Linked DNA regions of Thalassoglobus sp. JC818. The protein of the gene in region 3 interacts with the protein of the main gene of each other region in a pairwise test. Links are inferred from orthologs where the notes say so. Each region holds a gene or a part of one and is shown on either strand. Other genes may lie near its edges.

Region 1 (4,825 bases), on a different replicon or contig from region 3:
TAATGCAACCGACGTTTACGTCTGCATCATTCGTTATGTGCAAAATGTTGAGCTGTGTCGAATTTTAATTACGGAAAGTATCGGGACATGTTTTACCGCCTGACAACCGATGGAAGAAAACAGAGCGTCGATCTTCGCTCATTCTATGCTGGGCCGATGAGTGGTGTTTGTTGGGTGGTGGGAGGCGGACCCTCGTTGCGCGAAGAGTCGATTGAACTCGTCAATGACTCACCAGCTCCGGTTTTTTCCATGAATCTGGCTGGCAGCGGTTTGATTCGACCGGACTTCTGGACGAGTTACGATCCGACAGCAAGATTTCACCGCTCGATTTATCTTGATGCGTCGGTCACGAAGTTCGTTCACCGATCTCGAGCTATGGATCTCATTCCTGAAACAACATTCAAAGTCTGTGATGCGCCCGCCACTCTGTTTGTTGACAAAAGCCAGGAACCTGGATTTACAGACTTCCCGACCACAACGACTACGGTCGATGGTGATGTTGCTGATTGGCAGGACTCTCTCATCCAGTTGATTGATATCGCATATCAACTCGGATTTCGGAAGCTGTTTCTCGTTGGTTGTGAAATGTTGATTGCGCCGGACGCCGCGCTTTTGAAACTCGGTGATGACTACGGCATCGCTTATCAAGAAAAGGAACTGCTCGGTGACTTTGTAAAGCGCTGTCGGGAGGCCGGTGCAACAGAAGCGGAGCTTGATGATCTGACGGTGACTGATCAGTATCATTTCGACGAAGCTAAACCGCTTCGAGCGGCTATTCAGACCGACTTTCATTATTTTCGCGTTGCTCAGTATCTTCGTCTCTCACGTCGCGCAATGTCACTGGCTGGGCTCGAACTGATCAGTGTCACACCCGGTAGTCGACTGAATGACAGCTTCCCGACGATGACGGTCGATGCTGCGGTCGCTCACATTCACTCACAAGTTGGCAATCCCGCAGCTGAGCAAACCCGAGGTCGATATACCGACGACCGCTCCAGAACTCCCGCCCAGATCGGTCCGATGCGTGACTTTCGCCCGCACTTCTGGAAGCCATCTCCGCAAGAGGATCACGCCGGAGATGACAATCATCAGGTGAAAAGGAAGGGTGCGGGCGATCGGTTGCAAAATGCACTGCAGAATGTCCCAGAAGTGATCGTCGACTTAAATGAACATGCTTAGAGCTGGACGTGTACTGGACTATTTTTAAGTCCGGTTCAATCGTGTTTTAATACGAACTCTTTGAAGTTACTCGCTTTTCGCTCGCATTTCGAACAAGAATCGTGACGGCAGAGATGGTCGCGGCTTACCCCATTTTCGCCGACTGGCAGCCCGCGTCAGCGTCAATGTCTCCTGAGCCCGAGTAACACCAACGTAAGCCAGGCGACGTTCCTCGGCGATTTCTGCTTCTGTGCCGTCGATTGTTCTTTTATGTGGAAGAAGTCCTTCTTCCATTCCCACCATATAGACTCGTGGGAATTCCAGCCCTTTCGCGCTGTGCAAGGTCATCAGTTTGACGGCATCCACGTTCGCCATCGCTTCTTTATCTGGTTCTTCGTCGCGACGCTCGAGGGCAATACTATCGAGGTAATCTTCCAAAGTTGGAGAAGACGAGCGGGAGACATATTCAGCGATCGAGTTAATGTACTCTTCGAGAACCGCCTTGCGGGTGACTTGCTGTTGTTCATCTTTGTATTGACGTTCGATTTCGGACTCGTAACGAATCTCGTTCATCAGCTTCTGAGTCAGAGAATCTAACTCTCGCGGCGAGTTCTGGAATGCGGATCGCCATGACTTAAACTGAGAGTGAAGCCTGATGACAGCTTCGCCTGTCTTGATGGGGATTTCACCTTCGTTGACGCAATGCGTTGCTGCGTCCCAAATCGGAACACCCTGGCGAACGGCCCGGCTCATCATCTTTTCGAGTGAGCCTGTTCCAATTCCTCTGGCGGGCGTGTTAATAATTCTAAGAAGAGATTGCTCATCGTCTTCACGAGCGATCACTTTCAGATAGCTGAGCAGATCGCGAATCTCTTTGCGGTCATAAAAAGACTGACTTCCCATCAAAACATAGGGGATCTGACGTCGACGCAATTCGGATTCGAAGATCCTTGGCTGTTCATTCGTGCGAAAGAGGATCGCGAAATCTTTGAGAGGAATTCGCCGACTCTCGTGCAGATGACGAATTTCGTGGACCACCCGCTCCGCTTCGGATTGTTCATCTGGCAAGTCGAGAAAGCGGACTTCCTCGCGAGCGGTTTTATTCGCTCGCAGAACCTTTTGATGTCGTTCCCGATTGTGTTTGACGAGACGATTGGCGAGATCGAGAATGCGATCGGTGCAGCGATAATTCTCTTCCAGTCGAATTACCTTCGCCCCTTCGAAGTACTGTGAAAAACCGAGAATGTGTTTCAGTTCCGCACCTCGCCAGCCGTAAATCGACTGATCATCGTCGCCAACCACAAGCAGGTTGTTGTGATTTCTAACGAGTGCTTCGACGATTCGAAACTGAATTCCGTTTGTATCTTGATACTCATCGATCTGAACGTGAGAAAAACGCTTCTGATGTTTGTCCAGAACCTCCGGATGAGATTGGAACAATTTAACGGTGAGTAACAACAAGTCATCAAAATCAACGGAACCCTGAGCTTTTAGATTCTGTTGATAGCGGCGATAGGCAAGGCTGCCCAGATATTCCTGGTCATCCTCGACCACTTCTCCAGCTCGCTCCGGCGAGATCCCGATCGTCTTCCAGCGACTGATGATCGACAACAAATCTCCCGGTCGCAAAGACTTTTCAGTGACACGAATATCACGAAGAACTTTGCGGGCCATCGACTCTTGATCCCCGCGATCGAGAATCGAAAACTTCGCAGGATATCCGAGTGCTTCAATGTCGGATCGCAAAATGTCAACGCACAGCGAATGGAATGTCGAGATCCAGGGGCGCACTTTGCTTTGGCCCAGCAACGGCTTTGTTCGCTGCAACATCTCCTTCGCAGCTTTGTTCGTGAAGGTCACAGACAGAATTCTCTCGGGAGCGACACCAGATCGAATCAATTGAGCGATCCGATAGGTAATGACACGCGTCTTACCAGTCCCAGCCCCTGCCAGCACCAGAACCGGCCCTTGGAGGGTTTTGACTGCATCGAGTTGTGATGGGTTGAGGTGCGAAAGGTCCATCTTTTGTGTCTGCCACCATATTTGTCCACAATCGCAGAGCAGTGAGAATTCGTTCCGCACCGCTGGCCGTTCCAGATTCTCACGACCCTCCGCTGACAGAATGTCAGGACGGGAGCGAAGCAGCAATCATCGTTGATGTGGAACGGTCAAATCGAGAGTGTAGCGTTTCATTCATGCGTTCTGAGGAAGCGGCACAAGCTAGCAAATCGCCGCAACAGGCTCCATCAGATCGAGTCATCATTTCTCAGATTTCGCGAGCACCCAGCCGGAAACAGAGAAAACGAAATGACTTCCGAAGATCCAAACACGCTGCAAAATTTTGACGATCACGAAGAGTTCCGATGTTTGGATGACAGCAAGGTTTTGTTGAAAAATCCAATCCAATCGCCCCCTTTCAACCGGGAGAACTGGTCACGACTCCTCAATTTCAGTGTGATGGCCGATCAGGGATTTGACACCATCCCGCGCGGGCGATATGTTCGTGGCCCCGGAGAGGTGACAGAGTGGCCGATTGTGCTGGTCTCGAAAACCAGTGTCCTGCAAGGGACCGGGGGTTCGAATCCCCCCCTCTCCGCTTCGCTCACTTCTTGACAGAGCTTCGCGTTGTCTTCTTAGAAGTGGCACGCTTCAAACAGCCTCTGGCTGGCTGCTCAAAGGGAACCCGCCATTCTCTCGGAGTTCTCCGTCCCGCCTACTCGAAGTGGTGTTCGACGTACACACAGGGGGGCAGCAGTCTCAAAAGCCCTCGCCGCTGAATGCGTGCTCCGGCCACCCGCAAACCGGATGCGTCGCGACAACGAGACTTGGCAGGTAGCGTAAAAAAGAACAACATCTCAGTGCCAACGTGCCCATTGGCTCTTCACCGCTGGATACGGTCGCTTCAAACACCAGTTCCTCTCCGCCATTCAGGGTGACATCCAGTGATGGAGGATGGACTACTTTTCTTCTTGTTTGTGTCTATTGCATAAAAGAAGTCTCATCACTCGTTCTCGAACGGAGAAGGAGGATTTCGTTCTGTTTTCTAGAAGAATCGTAAGTACATAATCGAGAAAAAATTCAAGCTCCCCGACATTTCTCTGGATACAGTTCGCCAGCAAACACATTGCCGCGATGGATCGAATAAACTCGTCGTTGGAGCATTCAGACACGCTGTAAGTCGCTAAAGCTGATTCGCATGCAAAGTTGATATCGAACCATTTCGCATTCATGCTTCCTTGCAAGGCATTCTTGAGTTCTACTGCAGTAAGTTCTTCTCCATCGACACCAAAATCATCGATGAGACTCTTCAAGATTTTCTCAAGGTTGAATTGACCTCCATTTAGTTCACGGTATATGTCAACGATGATATCAATCGCTTGATTCGGCGATCGTTCCATGAGCAGATTCTTTCTCAAAAGAGACGCAGAAGCCTGGTATGCTTCAATACTAAATCGAGGTAAATCTGTCACACATAGGTACATCCCTGATCACATTATTGTGGGGGTGCCATGCTCTCGCTTGCGTGGGCATGCCTTTTATTGTGGCGGACGTCTCAATCAGATGGTTTCCACACATGGTATGAAAGCCGGGTGCGTCGGTATCCACTCTTCGATCGCAATGAGCAACTGCTGTGGATTGTTCATCTTCTTGGTGACAGTCGAATGAG
Region 2 (4,869 bases), on a different replicon or contig from region 3:
GAGCATTTGTTAGCCACGTAGTCCATCCGGCTCTTGAGCGTGGATGCCTTCAACCCGCGCGCCTGACCGAGATACTTCAGCAGCCCTTTCGGGGTCATCTCGTTGTACAGCGGCCCGTTTTCGGGGAGGTACCCGATCAACTCGCTGGCGGCAATTCGATCTTCAGCGACTGCAAAGCCTCCGATGCGGGCTTCTCCATCACTGGGTGTCAGAAACCCCGTCAGCAGTTTCATTGTGGTGGACTTGCCTGCTCCGTTCGGCCCGAGGAACGCTGCAATCTGCCCCTTCGGAACAGAGAACGTCACATTCTCTGTGGCAATGAACGGACCGTAGTATTTGCTCAGCCCCTTGGCATCAATCATCGGGTCGTTACATTCGACCATATCTTTCTCCTGTCTCCAGCCTCAGCGATTGGGACACCATAACGTGTTGCCGCAAACAGCGGTATGCCCCCGGAGGAATTGGCAATTTTTTGAAATTGCTCACAGCTGGAAGTCTTTCCGAATCTCCTCACTGAGAAGCGGATATTAATTGAGAGTCGATCACAATTCGTCAAGTGAAAGGATCTGACAGAGAGAAAATTCTCAGAGGTTGCCCACTATGAACCAGGAGCCCGATCGTTAAACGGGGTGGGCGAGGAAGCGTCAGACCGACGCGATTCGTGCTGCAATATGGCTTCAGCGAGAAACAAATCTTCCTTTGTCGTGATCTTCAGATTCAGCGGATCACCTTCAACAACGTGAACAGCCCTTCCAGTTCGTTCGACGAGTTGAGCTTCATCGGTCGTGAGATTGTTTCCACGATTCTGATAAGCGTCGACAAGGACTGAACTCCGAAAGGTTTGTGGCGTCTGGGCAGCCCAGAGACTGGAGCGATCGACCGTTTCTACGATGCAATGTTCCGCAACTCGCTTCACCGTGCTGGAGATCGGAACTCCGGGAATTGCTGCGTCACTTTCGATTGCCTTTTGAAAAACCCGATCGATCACTTCAGGACTGATCATCGGACGGGCGGCATCATGCACAGCGACGAAATCGGTCTCGTCGGAGATCGACCTCAGCGCATTCTCAACGGAGTTCATGCGTTCAGCTCCGCCTTCAACGACCGAGACTTGCAGTCTCTTCAACTGAGCTTGGAACGTCTCGCGGAACCATTCGACATCCGATGCGGAAACGACGACGACGATTTGCTGAACATCGTTTCTCGCCCGAAACGGTTCAACAGCCCTGACCCACACCGGCTGTCCGTTGAGATCGATGAACGGTTTCTTTCGCCCTGCCCCACCGAAACGAGTACTCTTCCCGGCGGCCGGGAGAATGACAGCGAACGTTGACATGTTACTCACTCGCAATGAAACGTTCTGGCGATGAAACGTCGTTCAACTGTTCGCAGCACTGGCTGAATTTGGCTTGATGGAATGAACGCTTCGGTTGATCGGGCGAATTCCTGAAGACCAGAACGTGCGATGCTTTAGCCAGCTTGAATTCTGTCCTTCAAGGTATCGATCAGATCCTGCAGTTGCCAAGTCTCTGAGGCAATGCGAATCACGCCGCTCTCTTGCAACTGGTGATCGATCTTTCGCTCTGCCGACATCACGGTGCTGTGATTCCGTCCACCAAAGTACTGACCGATTTCACTGTAGGGTGTTTGAGTCAACTTGCGTGCGAGGTACATCGCAAGCATCCGAGGTTGCGCGACGGATTGCTTACGAGTCTTCGACTTCAGCACTCCCTCTCCCACACCAAACAGTCCGCACACGGCATCTTCAACATCCGCCAGACGAACGATGCGTAAACAATCCCGTTCGAGTTGACTCAGCAGCTTCTTCGCGATGGTGACCGTGATCTTTTTCTTCGTCATCTGACTCCAGGTGGAAAGGATGTTCACAGCCCCTTCCAACTCGCGACAACTTCCAGTCATACGATTCGCAACCGCTTCCACAACCGACTCGGAAATCTCACAGCCTTGTCGCTTTGAATGTCGACGAACGACTTCCCGGCGAGTCTCCAACTGGGGACGATCGAGTCGACATACCAGTCCGGAAACAAGTCGACTCGACAATTCGTCAGGTGTCTTCGCAAGAAGTTGTGGATGTCGATTCGCAGTGACAACAACCTGCTTGCCTGCAAGTTCAAACTCTTTAATGGTGTGTAGAAACTCTTCCTGCGTCGCCTTCTTGCCGTCCAGAAAATCGACATCATCGACCAGTAGAACATCGACTGAGCGAAATTTCTGACGAAAGCTAGGAAGTGATTTTGCGCTGTATGCTTGCGTGAAATAGTTGATGAACTGCTCGGCCGTCAGGTTTAGAACCTGAAGATGAGGAGCTTCTCTGCGGAGCCTCAAATAGATCGACTCCAAAAGGTGAGTCTTTCCATTTCCGACACTGGAATAGAGATACAACGGAGAGACAGAACCGGGTTCTGCGACCACTTGATGGACTGCGGCGACAGCAAGTTCGTTACATGGACCGACAACAAAGTCAGTCAACGAACGAGAGCGTTTGCCAATGCGACGCTTCTTTGTCGCGTTCGATTCAGTCGTCGCTCGATAGGTGCTGTACTGCTTCTTCGATCCGCTCGGTGTCGAAGGCTGGGCATGGTAAGTCATCTGTCCGTTGGAACCGGACGATGCTTGTTCATTCCCCGCTGGTTCGTCTGCCTGCGGTGTCTTGACTGAAACGACCGGAGGGATGTCGAAACCGACTTCATAACGAACGGAAGCGGATGGCCCCATCACCTCTGCAGCAGCAGTTCCGAGCTGAACTCCGAATTTCTTCTGAATCCATTTCACAAGATACGGACTGGCAACATAGACGACCAACTCTGCTTCTTGAACCTGCAGTCTCGTCGATGTTCCAAACCAATTCTCATAGCGCTTTGACCCAATCTGGTCTTCGAGGTGTTTCTGGATTGATTCAACTTCTTGATGAACCGACATGCGTTCGGGCGGCATCGTGCAACCCTTCCATGCGCGTACCTTCTACCTGAGCCGGATGGTAAAACGTGCGTTTCGAGGGATCAAAACTGCACTCCGTTGCGATTTCGCGGTGCAAGCGCGGAGAATCGCGAAAGCAGAAGATTCGCGTCACAAAATGGATGAAGAGCCCGCCGTAATGGCGGCGCTCGTGGATGGATTCACTTACTCAACACACGCGATACTACTGATCGAAATCCCGGCGTCAATTGTAAAAGGAAGGTGAAGTTCCACGAATTATTTTCGAAAGTGGATGGCCTGATTGAATCCGCGAAATAGTTCAAACTCCTCATCAAAGCGGAACAGACTCGTGTTGAAAAAGTGTGTGAAACGCATCTTCGGCAGCTGATTCCTCATCGACTTCAACAACGTTTTTGAACGTCGTTGCCATCGCAAATGACCATCGTGCAAGTGATTGCGTTCACACTCAACAAGGTCGTCCAATCTCGTCATGTTCATCGACAGCACAACTCCCGAATTGGAAGTTTCCGAAGACATCTCACAGACAGAACGACGAACCGCAAGTTCTCCACATTCACTGAACAGCCGTTGAAAAGACTCAACCCGTCAGAGAAGAATTACGCACAAGCCAGGCGAACCTGACAGCTCAGCGAGCAGCTTTGAACAATTCCCGAACAACTCTCACCCTCAGCGAAGTTGATCACTGAATGCATGCGTCATTCGCGAATTCATTGAAACCGGAAGAGCCGCAAACACTGCTCGAGAAATCAAAACGACAAGTGCGAAGCGTCGAGAACGTTTTCTGATTCAGTTTGCACTGACTCTCATGAGCGAACTCAACTTTCGAGTGAGTGAGATCGCAGAAGTGAGTGCACCTGAGAGAGCTGCTTGCTTTAGTTCCAACTGAAGTCGGGCTCGTAGAGTTCGCCACTATCTCTGCGGTGTTGATGCAGAATTTCGGCGAGCTTCGTCGCCCGTGTCAGTACGCAGCGTTCAGCCAGCAGTTTCAGTTTCGTCTGCAGATCCAATCGAAGATGAAAGCTGAGCAAATCTGTGAGCAGCCGCAGAGTGAGATTACTGCCGAGCTTGGGCAAGTCTGGATCTTCACCCGTTCGACTCTTCAGCAGTCCGGTGAACTCCTGAACAAGAAAGTCGAACAATCGCTTCGTACTCGCTGAAGCATTGGGTTCCCACTCCGGAAGAATCTCCACTTCCGCCTCTCGATACATGTGAGAGAGCGGGTATTCACGCTGAATTCGCGCACGCGTCAGACCTGCCAGCACGATCCCATGAGTTCCGTTTTCGTTCTTCTTGTGCGCGATGACTTTGCCGATGCACACATCTCGTGCAATCGGGGGAGTTCCAATTCCTGAGTCATCTCCAGAATTCGTCAGCGTCGCCATCGTGATCAAAGAATCGGATCGCTGTGCTGCCTCGATCAGTTCACAATACCGAGGCTCGAAGAGATGCAGTGGCTCAATGTTCCCGGGAAACAGAACATGGTCCGGAAGCGGAAAGAGACGCACCGATCCCCCAAAGTCATCGGGAATTTGAATGTTCTCACCTTTCATCTGTCACGACTTTCGCGATCCACGGGAAGACTCCGACGGATCTCAATTCAATCACGCTTCGGAGTCGAAACTCAATACTGCTTGTCACGCTCGCTCGATGCTCAACACAACGAGTCATTCGCAGCTGAAATTGGACATGCAATCTTTCACGCGATCCGCCGGTGAAATAAGGTTTAGTGCTGAGGCCAGACCACAGGTCGATCCGTACCGGTGACGCAATGAATTCTGCAACCGTTATTGTACACGCGAAGATGGTTTGACCAGCGGTGACATTTCCGATTCGGACGTTTTTCACGCGAACCGTGTCCACCTTCGAGACTGATTATTCCAGAGCCTGTGAAGAGAGAATGAGTTCGCACGC
Region 3 (4,665 bases):
ATTCTCGCAACGACACGTCCGGAACTTCGCGAGAAGCTTCACGCCTTTCAATCCGAACAGACTCAAAAAGTGCTGGAGAACTCAGAGCTATGTTGAAGGAGATTTCCCCCGGATCTGTGCTCGGTGTCCTTGGCAGTGGTCAGTTGGGACGCATGTTTGCGATCGAGGCACGCAGGCTGGGATATCGCGTGCATGTCTTTTCTCCGGAAGAAAACACACCAGCTGGAGCGGTTGCTGATACTGAATGGTGTGCTGAGTACGAGGACTTCGATGTCCTCGACGAATTTGCGAAGAGCGTTGATGTCGTCACGCTGGAGTTTGAGAATGTCTCAACTGAGGCATTGAATCGGCTTGAACGCAGCGTGCCTGTTCGGCCCGGTCCGCAAGTCCTGGAAGTTGCTCAAAACCGGCTCGAAGAAAAAACGCAGATGCAGAAGTTCGGCCTCGCAACGGCTCCCTTCAAACGCATCGACTCGCTCGAAGAATTGCAAAGCTCTCTGACCGCATTCGGTGGACAGGGAATTCTGAAAACTGCCAGCTGGGGTTACGACGGAAAAGGTCAGAAGTTCGCGAAGTCGAATGATGATCTGGAAGCCATCTGGTCCACCTTTGAGGGGCAGCCCGCGATCCTGGAAGGTGTCGTTGACTTCACGCGCGAGCTCTCAGTGATTGGCGTGAGGGATTCCCGAGGGAACTTCATCAACTACTCGCCGATCGTTAATGACCACGCGAATCACATTCTCGACTTCTCCTCAGCTGCCCCTGAACTCGTCGATCAGAAACTCGTCGACGACGCAGGAGAAATCGTTCGCACGGTGATGGAATCACTCGATGCCACTGGCGTTCTGTGTGTGGAACTGTTCGAGACAAACGACGGGCAACTGCTCGTGAATGAAATCGCTCCACGGCCTCACAACTCTGGGCATCTCACGATCGATGCTCATCTCTGTTGTCAGTTCCAGCAACAGGTCCGTTCAATCTGCAATCTTCCACTTGGTTCGACAGCCCAGCGACAACCTGCCGCTATGGTTAATCTGTTGGGCGATCTGTGGCCAGACGGTGGACAGCCTGAGTGGTCGCAAGCGCTGGAGTATCCGAACCTCCGAGTGCATTTGTACGGGAAGGAAGATGCAAAACCGGGGCGCAAAATGGGGCACATGACCGCAGTGGATGCCACCATCGAGCAAGCTCGCAACACAGTCAAGCAGGCGCGCGAAGCACTTGCTTGATCGACTGAATGCGGAGAGGCTTTGAGAGCGGATTAAAAGTCCATGCCTTCCGGTAGTCCCATGGGGCTCTTGTCGCCGAATTTGAGCATCTCGCGAAGCCAGGTGAGCTCGACTGTTCCGATCGGACCATGACGGTTTTTGGCGATGATCAAGTCAGCTTCACCGGGGCGGTCTTCCGGATCGTAAGCTTCCGGTCGGTGCAGAAACATGACGATGTCCGCATCCTGTTCGATGGCACCACTTTCACGCAGGTCGGAGAGACGCGGCCGTTTATCTTCTCGCTGTTCGACTCCACGGTTCAACTGTGCCAGTGCGATCACGGGAATGTCGAGGTCTTTCGCAAGAAACTTCAGCCGCCGAGTGATCGAAGAAATCTGCTGCTCACGCGGCATGTTTTTGTCTTCGGTTTCAATCAGCTGAAGGTAATCGATGATGACGATGTCGAGCTGCGATCGACGTTTGAGTCGTCTTGCGATGGCAGCGATCTGTGACATCGTTCGACCGGCGGTGTCGTCGATGAAGATGTGCAGCTTTCGCATCTCATCCGCTGCTTCCATGAGCATACTCTGCTCGAACTCATCGAGTTCGCCTTGTCTCAGTTTGTGTCCACTCAGCTTGGCTTTGATGCAGAGCAAACGTTCGGCAAGCTCGATCTTGGATTGTTCCAGACTGAAGAGGAGTACACCCCGTTGTGCGTGAGACACCGCCATCGCGAAGTTACACACGAGCGCCGTTTTTCCCATACTCGGACGGGCTGCGAGGACGATCAATTCGGAAGGTTGGAACCCGCTCGTGTAGTCATCGAGACCATTGAATCCGGTGTGGAGCCCGCTGACGTTTCCTTCCTGGTCCATACGTTCGAAGATACGCTGGAATGTGGCGTCCAGAATATCGTCGATGGCGATCTTGTCGATGTTCTCCTGTTGCTCGGCAATTTCGAAGACTCGTTTCTCAGCCCGAGTCAGAATGTCTTCGATGTCGCCTGAACCATGATACGCTTCGCGGAGAGAATCCGTGCAGGCGTCGATCAAGCTTCGCTGCAACCACGTGTTGTGAACGATCTTCGCGTAATACTCTGCATGCGCAGCATGGGGGACCGAACCCATGACTTCATTGAGGTAGGCCGCTCCTCCGATTTCTTCGAAGTCGCCTCGCTTTTGAAGTTCGTGCGCAAGGGTCACGACATCAATGGCCCGCACACCCTTTTCGTACATGTCGTGAATGCACTTGAAGATTCGCCGGTGGGCGTCCGCGTAAAAGCAATGCGATTGAATGTGCTGGATGACTTCATCGAACGCTTCGCTGGAGAAGAGCAGACTTCCCAGCACGCTGCGTTCGGCGTCGAGGTCCTGAGGAGGGACTTTGCCAAGCAGATCGAGAGATGATCCGTTGTCAGATTTGGATTTCGCCATCACACCCTCCGTGATCGTGTTGCATTCTTTCGATCGCCTGCATCTCGAGAGCAGATTGCTCTTTTCTGTGCACTCGCTTGCACTGTTTCATAAATTAAAAGGCTGTGCTTGCTCGTGCGAGATCGTGCACACCAAATCAGAAAATGCTCTAACTGACTGCGATTCTTGCAGGCAGTCGAAAAAGGGAGATTATGTCGATCAGTCGTGGGGAGTTTACAGGCAAGAGCACTTCGCTCAAGGAAGTCTTTTGCAATTGATCCCGCGTACGCTGATTGAAAATTTCGCAGGCACCAAACAAAAACATCCCGCCAATGAAAGACGGGATGTTGTGAGTCAATGTTCAATATGCGGTGAGTCGTTTCTCGCGAAGCGAGAGGTCGCTCACGTCGTTGATTGAACTATTTGATCGAAGCAGTTGGAACCACCCAGACTTTCACTTCCGTGTTGATCTGTTTGTCGAGTTCGATCGGAATGGTGTACATCCCGAGGCCTTTGATCGGTCCGTCCATGCGGATGTGGCTGGCATCGACTGGATAGCCTGCGTTCTGCAGTGACTTCGCGATATCGGCAGCCACGATCGATCCGTAAAGCTGACCTTCTTCGGTGGCGTTCGCTTCCAGCGTGACGCTGTAGTCTTTGATTTTGTCAGCGATCGCTTTGGTCTGCTTACGACGAGCGACCATCAGCTCTTCTTGACGCTTGCGATGGCTTTCGACCATCTGCTTGTTCGCATCTGTCGCGACAGTTGCCAGTCCCATGGGGACGAGGTAGTTGCGAGCGTATCCGGGTTTAACACGGACAATCTGTCCCTGTTCGCCGAGATTGTCGACATCTTCTGCCAACAGAAGTTCGATGCCACCGTTGCGATCTTTGGAACGAATTCGCTGTCCACGTTTGCGCTTAACGACCATTACCTGTGTACTCCTCAATCCTCTCGTGTGACCGCTGATCGTAGTTGATTGTCACAACGTCTTGATTCTAAAGCGTCGCTGCTCACGACAAACTAAAATGGAACATCATCATCTGAGAATCCGGACCCTGACGAAGAGGAGTCGGAATCGTAGAACGAATCGACAGAACTGGATGAGGACTGGGAATCGTAGTTGGATGAGCCGCGACCTCCTCCTCCGCCGCCCCCACCAGGACCCGATCCTCCACCGCCGAGCATCGTCATGTTTTCACCGACGACTCGTAGTTTGGACCGTTTCTTACCTGATTCTTTGTCTTCCCAGGAGTCGAGTTGTAGTCGTCCCTCAATCAGGACAGAACGTCCTTTCCCGAGGTATTCTCCGGCGACTTCCGCCTGGCGTCCCCACAAGGTGACGTCAACGAAAGTTGTTTCTTCACGCTTCTGATTCTGCTGCTTATCGTACCAGGTGCGATTCACAGCCAGACCGATTTCAGCCACTGCTGTTCCGCCGGTTGTGTACTTCACCTGTGGATCACGTGTCAGATTTCCAACAAGAATCACTTTGTTGAAGCTGGCCATCGAATCCTCCTCATGTCTTCGAAATTGCAGGGTGCAGGTCTACGATGCACTCGCTTCTGCAGGTTCACCCTCGGCTTCTTCTCCCTGTTCCTCATGTGACGCAAATTGTTGAGTCAGCAGTTCGAACAGTTTCTCTTCGTGCTCGAGGATCAGGTGGCGAATCACAAGATCGCTCAGCTTGCAGATTCGGTTGAGTGTCTCAACCTGGCTGCCGTCCATCGTGAAGTATGTCAGCAGGTGCAGGCCTTTGCGGTGCCCATCGATCTCGTAAGCGAGCTTGCCTTCTTGCCAGGGAGAGATTGTCACAATCTCTGCTTCACAGCGTTCCAGGATTTCACGAACTCCGTTCTCAGTTCCTTCAGGATCCTGAGCAAAACGTCCGCTGTCCAGTAGAAACATGCACTCGTAGCGTTGCTGTGCCAATGTTGTCCCCTTGAAATTTTGTGTTGTGTTCTTCGTTGGAAATTGAGTTTTTATTGCCGTGATGAGATCAAATTCTCAATGATCGCTCGCACGCCACAAAGTAATCGTGAGA

The links.
Region 1: the proteins of dnaB (region 3) and AB1L42_RS23020 interact in binary tests that used the Escherichia coli proteins (3 or more experiments, as listed by UniProt). The link is inferred for Thalassoglobus sp. JC818 from one-to-one orthologs.
Region 2: the proteins of dnaB (region 3) and dnaA interact in binary tests that used the Escherichia coli proteins (3 or more experiments, as listed by UniProt). The link is inferred for Thalassoglobus sp. JC818 from one-to-one orthologs.

What each region holds. Positions count from the first base shown.
Region 1 is NZ_JBFEFI010000017.1:337-5,161, reverse strand. What follows is about bases 714-3,622. They hold AB1L42_RS23020 (UvrD-helicase domain-containing protein), read right to left. Parts: upstream 3,181-3,622; coding sequence 1,246-3,180; downstream 714-1,245. Other genes in these bases: AB1L42_RS23025 (hypothetical protein), read left to right, coding at 714-1,179. In the rest of the region: more of AB1L42_RS23025, read left to right, coding at 88-713; AB1L42_RS23010 (hypothetical protein), read right to left, coding at 4,116-4,556. UniProt on the Escherichia coli protein: Rep helicase is a single-stranded (ss)DNA-dependent ATPase involved in DNA replication; it can initiate unwinding at a nick in the DNA. It binds to ssDNA and acts in a progressive fashion along the DNA in the 3' to 5' direction.
Region 2 is NZ_JBFEFI010000004.1:102,647-107,515, forward strand. The notes cover bases 714-3,666. They hold dnaA (chromosomal replication initiator protein DnaA), read right to left. Parts: upstream 2,956-3,666; coding sequence 1,471-2,955; downstream 714-1,470. Other genes in these bases: ispD (2-C-methyl-D-erythritol 4-phosphate cytidylyltransferase), read right to left, coding at 714-1,336. In the rest of the region: AB1L42_RS11510 (ATP-binding cassette domain-containing protein), read right to left, coding at 1-383; more of ispD, read right to left, coding at 599-713; AB1L42_RS11525 (LON peptidase substrate-binding domain-containing protein), read right to left, coding at 3,831-4,508; AB1L42_RS11530 (hypothetical protein), read right to left, coding at 4,831-4,869. UniProt on the Escherichia coli protein: Plays an essential in the initiation and regulation of chromosomal replication. Binds in an ATP-dependent fashion to the origin of replication (oriC) to initiate formation of the DNA replication initiation complex once per cell cycle.
Region 3 is NZ_JBFEFI010000002.1:688,985-693,649, forward strand. Bases 452-3,324 are described here. They hold dnaB (replicative DNA helicase), read right to left. Parts: upstream 2,642-3,324; coding sequence 1,262-2,641; downstream 452-1,261. Other genes in these bases: AB1L42_RS07125 (5-(carboxyamino)imidazole ribonucleotide synthase), read left to right, coding at 452-1,229; rplI (50S ribosomal protein L9), read right to left, coding at 3,040-3,324. In the rest of the region: purE (5-(carboxyamino)imidazole ribonucleotide mutase), read left to right, coding at 1-96; more of AB1L42_RS07125, read left to right, coding at 90-451; more of rplI, read right to left, coding at 3,325-3,552; ssb (single-stranded DNA-binding protein), read right to left, coding at 3,645-4,130; rpsF (30S ribosomal protein S6), read right to left, coding at 4,170-4,553. UniProt on the Escherichia coli protein: The main replicative DNA helicase, it participates in initiation and elongation during chromosome replication. Travels ahead of the DNA replisome, separating dsDNA into templates for DNA synthesis.